Linked DNA regions of Methylibium petroleiphilum PM1. The protein of the gene in region 2 interacts with the protein of the main gene of each other region in a pairwise test. Links are inferred from orthologs where the notes say so. Each region holds a gene or a part of one and is shown on either strand. Other genes may lie near its edges.

Region 1 (3,111 bases), 1.5 Mb from region 2 along the record:
CCGGGCTTGCACAGCACCTGGCCGCGCTGCACGTCTTCGCGCTTGGTGCCGCGCAGCAGGATGCCGACGTTGTCGCCCGCCTGACCCTGGTCGAGCAGCTTGCGGAACATCTCGACGCCGGTGCAGGTGGTCTTCTGCGTGGCGCTGATGCCGACGATCTCGATTTCCTCGCCGACCTTGATGATGCCGCGTTCGACACGGCCGGTGACGACGGTGCCGCGCCCGGAGATGGAGAACACGTCTTCCACCGGCATCAGGAAGGCGCCGTCCACCGCACGCTCGGGCGTGGGGATGTAGCTGTCGAGGGCTTCGGCCAGCTTCATGATGGCTTGTTCGCCGAGTTCGCCCTTGTCGCCTTCGAGGGCGAGCTTGGCCGAGCCGTGGACGATGGGGGTGGCGTCACCGGGGAACTCGTACTTGTCGAGCAGTTCGCGCACTTCCATCTCCACCAGCTCGAGGAGCTCGGCGTCGTCGACCATGTCGCACTTGTTCAGGAAGACGATGATGTAGGGCACGCCGACCTGACGGGCCAGCAGGATGTGCTCGCGGGTCTGGGGCATCGGGCCGTCGGCGGCCGAGCACACGAGGATGGCGCCGTCCATCTGCGCCGCACCCGTGATCATGTTCTTCACGTAGTCGGCGTGTCCGGGGCAGTCAACGTGCGCGTAGTGCCGGTTGGCGGTCTCGTACTCAACGTGCGCCGTGTTGATCGTGATGCCGCGCGCCTTCTCTTCGGGCGCCGCGTCGATCTGGTCGTACGCCTTGGCCTCACCACCGAACTTCGACGACAGAATCGTCGTGATCGCCGCCGTCAGCGTCGTCTTCCCGTGGTCCACGTGCCCAATCGTCCCAACGTTCACGTGCGGCTTGGTCCGCTCGAATTTGCTCTTGGCCATCTCGATCTCCTGAAGGTCGCGGGTGACAGTTGCTTGAGAGTGCGTGCGAAGGTGGTGCCCATGGCGCGGATCGAACGCGCGACCTCTCCCTTACCAAGGGAGTGCTCTACCACTGAGCCACATGGGCATCGATACTGGTCTGCGCCCGGCTCGACAGAACCAAGGCACACATCACTACCGACCGCCGAACCTTCCCATCGCCAGAAGGCCCGCAAACCCGTGGAACTGTGGAGCGGGAGACGGGAATCGAACCCGCGTCATTAGCTTGGAAGGCTAGGGTTCTACCATTGAACTACTCCCGCCCTGGGAGTCACTGCCCGGACCGGCACAGCCAGCACATCACACGGTTTTGCGGCCCCGAAAGACCACGGCACTCTCAAACGAAAAACGATTCGCCCTGGTGGAGGAGGCTGGATTCGAACCAGCGTAGGCGTAAGCCAACAGATTTACAGTCTGCCCCCTTTAGCCACTCGGGCACCCCTCCGGGACGAGCCCGCGACTATATCACGGCGCCTTCGGCGGACAAGCATCATCCCCCGGCCCCGCGCCGGATTCAGGCGCCCAGCGACCAGTCGAGCGGCCGGCCGGCGCGCGCCAGGAAGTCGGCCGAGGCCGAGAAATGCCCACAGCCGATAAAGGGCAGCGGCGGCCGGCGCGCCGACAGCGGCGACGGGTGGTTGGCCTGCCAGATGCGGTGCGGCCCGCCACCGGCGGCCACGACGGCCGCCTTGGCCTGGGCGTGCGCGCCCCACAGCAGGAAAGCCACCGGCTGAGGCTGCCGCGCGACTGCCGCGATCAGCGAGTCAGTGAGCACTTCCCATCCGAATTTCGCATGACTGCCGGGCAGGCCATCCTCGACGCTCAGGCTGGTGTTGAGCAGCAGGACGCCGCGCCGCGCCCAGGCGAGCAGGCTGCCCGAGGCCGGCATCGGTTGACCGAGGTCGCGCTGCAGTTCCGCGAAGATATTGCGCAGGCTGGGCGGAGGGCGCACCCCGGTGGGCACCGAGAACGCCAGCCCCTCGGCCTGGCCGGGGCCGTGGTACGGGTCCTGGCCCAGGATGACGGCACGCACCGAGTCCAGCGGCGTCAGTTGCAGCGCCCGCAGCGGCTGCGGCGGGTAGACGGTTGCGCCGGCCGCGCGGCGCGCGGCGAGCCGCTCCATTAGTCTCTGCCCGGCGACCGAGCCGCGGAAGGCGCCGACCACCGGCCGCCAGCCGGCGTCGAGGGCCTCGTCGTCCAGCGCGCTATCGGCGGCGGTCACGCGCCTCAGCCGAACAGCGCGGCCAGCGCCAAGCCGGGATCGGGCGCGCGCATGAAGGCTTCGCCGACCAGGAAGGCGTGCACCTGGGCCTCGCGCATGCGCCGCACGTCGGCCGGAGCGAGGATGCCGCTCTCGGTCACCAGCAGGCGGTCCGGCGGCACGCGCGGCAACAGGCCCAGCGTGGTGTCGAGCGTGACCTCGAAGGTCCGCAGGTTGCGGTTGTTGATGCCGACCAGCGGAGTCTTCAGCCGCAGCGCGCGGTCGAGTTCGGCGCCGTCGTGCACCTCGACCAGCACCGCCAGGCCGATCGCCTGCGCCACCGCTTCCAGGTCGGCCATCTGGGCGTCGGCCAGGCAGGCGGCGATCAGCAGGATGCAGTCGGCACCCATCTCGCGCGCCTCGAACACCTGGTAGTCGTCGACCATGAAGTCCTTGCGCAGCACCGGCAGCGGGCAGGCGGCGCGGGCGGCCAACAGGTAGTCGACCGAGCCCTGGAAGAAGCGCTCGTCGGTCAGCACCGACAGGCAGGCCGCGCCGTGGCGGGCGTAGCTCTCGGCGATCGCCGCCGGCACGAAGTGCTCGCGCAGCACGCCCTTGCTCGGGCTGGCCTTCTTGACCTCGGCGATCACCGCCGGCCGGCCGGCCGCGACGCACCCGCGCAGCGCGCCGGTGAAGTCGCGCAGGTCGGCGCGCCGTTCGGCCGACTCTGCGTCGGCGCGCAGCGAGGCAAGGGAGCGCCGCTTGCGCGCGGCCACGATCTCGTCCCGCTTGACCGCGACGATCTTCTGCAGGATGTCTTCGCCGCTCACGCCGCCCCCTTGAGCCGGCGCGTCGTCGCGACGAACCGCTCGAGCGTCTTCGCCGCCGCACCCGAGGCCACCGCCTCGCGCGCCTGGCGCACACCCTCGCCGATCGATGGCGCGACGTCGGCGGCGTACAGCGCCGCGCCGGCGT
Region 2 (3,134 bases):
CGCCCAGCGCGGCCAGTACCAGGCCTTGCAGGTTCAGCGCCTGCGGCAGATTGGGGTCGGCGGCCAGCGCCAGCTTCACCTCCGACAGGGCATTGTCGAAACGCCCCTCGGAGAAATAGGCCCCCGCAAGGTCGAGGCGGATGCGCGCGCGCTTCGCCGAGTCGGACTCCTCGTCCGTGCCGGCACCGGCGGTGGAACTGCTGCGGCCGAAGTCGTTGGGCCGGCCCTGCGCCTGGGCAACGCTCCAGACCGCGCCACACAACAGCGTCGCCAGCAGCAGTCCTCGCATCGCGTCCCTCACCCATCCGTCCCGCATCATCGTGTCGTCTCCGTGGCTGAACCTGATGGTGCAGCGTCGGCCCGGCGCTGCACCGCGCTGTCGATCGGCCGGATGGCGATCGGCGCACGCCGCATCCGTGCCTGCGCATTGGTGCGGTCCTGTACCTCGCCGGCCAGTTGGCCGCAGGCGGCGTCGATGTCATCGCCGCGAGTCCGTCGCACCGTGGTGACCAGACCCCCGTCGACCAGCAGCTGCGCGAAGGCCTGCACGCGCGCCACTGACGAACGCGTCAGCCCCGAGGCCGGGAACGGGTTGAACGGGATGAGGTTGATCTTGCAGGGCACGCGCCCCACCGGCCCGCGTTCGCCCACCAGGCGCAACAGTTCGCGCGCCTGCGCCTCACTGTCGTTGACGCCGTCGAGCATGCAGTACTCGAAGGTGATGAAGTCGCGCGGCGCCGCCTCGAGGTAGCGCTGGCAGGCCTCGAGCAGCTCTGCGATCGGGTACTTGCGGTTGAGCGGCACGAGATCGTCGCGCAGCGCGTCGGTCGGCGCATGCAGCGACACTGCCAGAGCCACCGGACAGTCCTCGCGCAGGCGGTCGATCATCGGCACCACACCGGAGGTCGATACCGTGACACGGCGACGCGACAGGCCGTAGCCGTGATCGTCGAGCATCACGCGCAGCGCCGGCAACAGCGCGGCGTAGTTCTGCAGCGGCTCACCCATGCCCATCATCACGACGTTGCTGATGACGCGCTCGGTCGTGCCCAGCCGTGCGCGCAGCTGGTGCTCGGCATGCCAGAGCTGGGCAACGATCTCGCCGGTCGACAGGTTGCGACTGAAGCCCTGGTGACCGGTCGAGCAGAAGCGGCAACCGACCGCGCAACCGGCCTGCGACGAGATGCACAACGTGCCGCGATCGTTCTCGGGGATGAACACCGTCTCGACGGCATTGCCGCCGCCGACGTCGAACAGCCACTTGACCGTGCCGTCGGCCGACACGTGCTCGCTCAGCACTGCGAGTGGCCGGACCACCGCCCGCCCCGCCAGCTTCTCGCGCAGCGACTTCGCCAGATCGGACATCTGAGCGAAGTCGCTCTGGCCCTTCTGGTGGATCCAGCGGAACAGCTGAGTGGCGCGAAAACGCTTCTCGCCGAGCTGCTCGCAGAAAGCGGCCAGCGCGTCGAGATCGAATTCGAGCAGGTTGGCCGCAGTCATGGCATGCACCGATCGGACCGTCGGGGCGCCAGGCGCCCCGCAGTCGTTCAGCGGCTGTAGACGTTCATGCCCGGGAAGAAGAACGCCACCTCGACCGCGGCGGTCTCCGGCGCGTCCGAGCCGTGCACGGCATTGGCGTCGATGCTGTCGGCGAAGTCGGCACGGATGGTGCCCTTCTCGGCCTTCTTCGGGTCCGTCGCGCCCATCAGCTCGCGGTTCTTGGCGATCGCGCCCTCGCCTTCCAGCGCCTGGATCATCACCGGGCCCGAGATCATGAACTCGACCAGGTCCTTGAAGAAAGGCCGGGCCTTGTGCACGGCGTAGAACTGCTCGGCCTCGCCGCGCGACAGGTGAACCAGCTTGGCCGCCACGATCTTCAGGCCCGCGCCCTCGAAACGGGCATAGATCTGACCGATCACGTTCTTGGCAACGGCGTCAGGCTTGATGATGGACAAGGTGCGTTCGATCGCCATATTTATTCTCCGGAATCAATGATTTAGCAGAACCTTGAATTGTAGCGCTTGAGGTCGGCGCCTCGATGTCGCTCGCAGCCTCAGCGGCGCGGTCCGCGGCCCCCACCGCCGCCCCCACGACCCCCCTGGCCTCCGCGCCCACCCCCACCGCCCCGCTTGCCGCCGGCCTTGTTGAAGTAGGCATCGGCGCCGATGTAGCCCACCGAGGTCTGCATCGGATCGGGCTGCTTCGGCCCGCCCTTCCTGGCGCCCGGCTCGGGCTGGTGCGCATCGTGCCGGCCGAAGCCGGCATTGATGCGCTGAGAGCCCTTGACGAAGCGCTTGTCGAAGGTCTGTTCCAGCGGATTCGGAATGGTTCCGGGCGGGCCGCCGGCGTCGTGATCCGACTGCGAGCCACCATGCCCGAAGCCCTGGGCTGCGCCGCGGCGCGGGCCCTTCGCAAAGCGACGGTCGAAGGTCTGCTCCAGCGGATTGGGGATGCGGCCGAAGTCTTCCTCTCCAGCGCCGTCGGTGTCGGGTGCGGCCTCGCCGAACCGCGATTCACGCGGCTCGCGGCGCGGGCCGCGCTCGCCGCCGCCCTGGCCCTGCGCGCGGGCCCCGCCCTGCTGCGGCCCGCGCGCGTTGCGCTCGGGCTTGCCGTTGCGACCGTTGTTGCGCCGTTGTTCGCGGTTGCCCTGAGCGTCGCGCGACTCGCTTTGCGCCGCTGCGCCACGGTTGCCGCTGGCCAGCTGGCGGATCGCGCGCAGGTCCTGGTCGTCGAGCTCGACCCAGACGCCGCGCTTGAGGCCGCGCGGCAGCACCACAGTGCCGTAGCGAATGCGGATCAGACGGCTCACGGCCAGGCCGACCTTGTCGAACAGCTTGCGCACCTCACGGTTGCGCCCTTCGGTGATGACCACGCGGTACCAGCGGTTCGCGCCTTCGCCACCGCCCTCCTCGATGCTCTTGAAGCCGGCGGTCTGACCGTCGATCTCCACGCCCTCGAGCAGCTTCGCGCGCTGCTCCTCGTTCAGGCTGCCGAGCACGCGCACCGCGTACTCGCGCTCGACGCCGAAGCGGGGATGCATCAGCTGGTTCGCCAGTTCACCCGAGTTGGTGAACAGCAGCAGGCCCTCGGTGTTGATATCCAGGCGACCGACGGACTGCCACTTGCCCTGCTGA

Evidence for each region.
Region 1: the proteins of ndk (region 2) and MPE_RS17495 interact in binary tests that used the Escherichia coli proteins (3 or more experiments, as listed by UniProt). The link is inferred for Methylibium petroleiphilum PM1 from one-to-one orthologs.

Annotation. Positions count from the first base shown.
Region 1 is NC_008825.1:3,667,667-3,670,777, forward strand. What follows is about bases 304-3,101. They hold MPE_RS17495 (uracil-DNA glycosylase), read right to left. Parts: upstream 2,158-3,101; coding sequence 1,450-2,157; downstream 304-1,449. Other genes in these bases: tuf (elongation factor Tu), read right to left, coding at 304-896; trpC (indole-3-glycerol phosphate synthase TrpC), read right to left, coding at 2,163-2,966; trpD (anthranilate phosphoribosyltransferase), read right to left, coding at 2,963-3,101. Outside these bases: more of tuf, read right to left, coding at 1-303; more of trpD, read right to left, coding at 3,102-3,111. UniProt on the Escherichia coli protein: Excises uracil residues from the DNA which can arise as a result of misincorporation of dUMP residues by DNA polymerase or due to deamination of cytosine.
Region 2 is NC_008825.1:2,140,936-2,144,069, forward strand. What follows is about bases 261-3,081. They hold ndk (nucleoside-diphosphate kinase), read right to left. Parts: upstream 1,974-3,081; coding sequence 1,548-1,973; downstream 261-1,547. Other genes in these bases: pilW (type IV pilus biogenesis/stability protein PilW), read right to left, coding at 261-319; rlmN (dual-specificity RNA methyltransferase RlmN), read right to left, coding at 316-1,500; MPE_RS10100 (pseudouridine synthase), read right to left, coding at 2,054-3,081. Also shown: more of pilW, read right to left, coding at 1-260; more of MPE_RS10100, read right to left, coding at 3,082-3,134. UniProt on the Escherichia coli protein: Major role in the synthesis of nucleoside triphosphates other than ATP. The ATP gamma phosphate is transferred to the NDP beta phosphate via a ping-pong mechanism, using a phosphorylated active-site intermediate.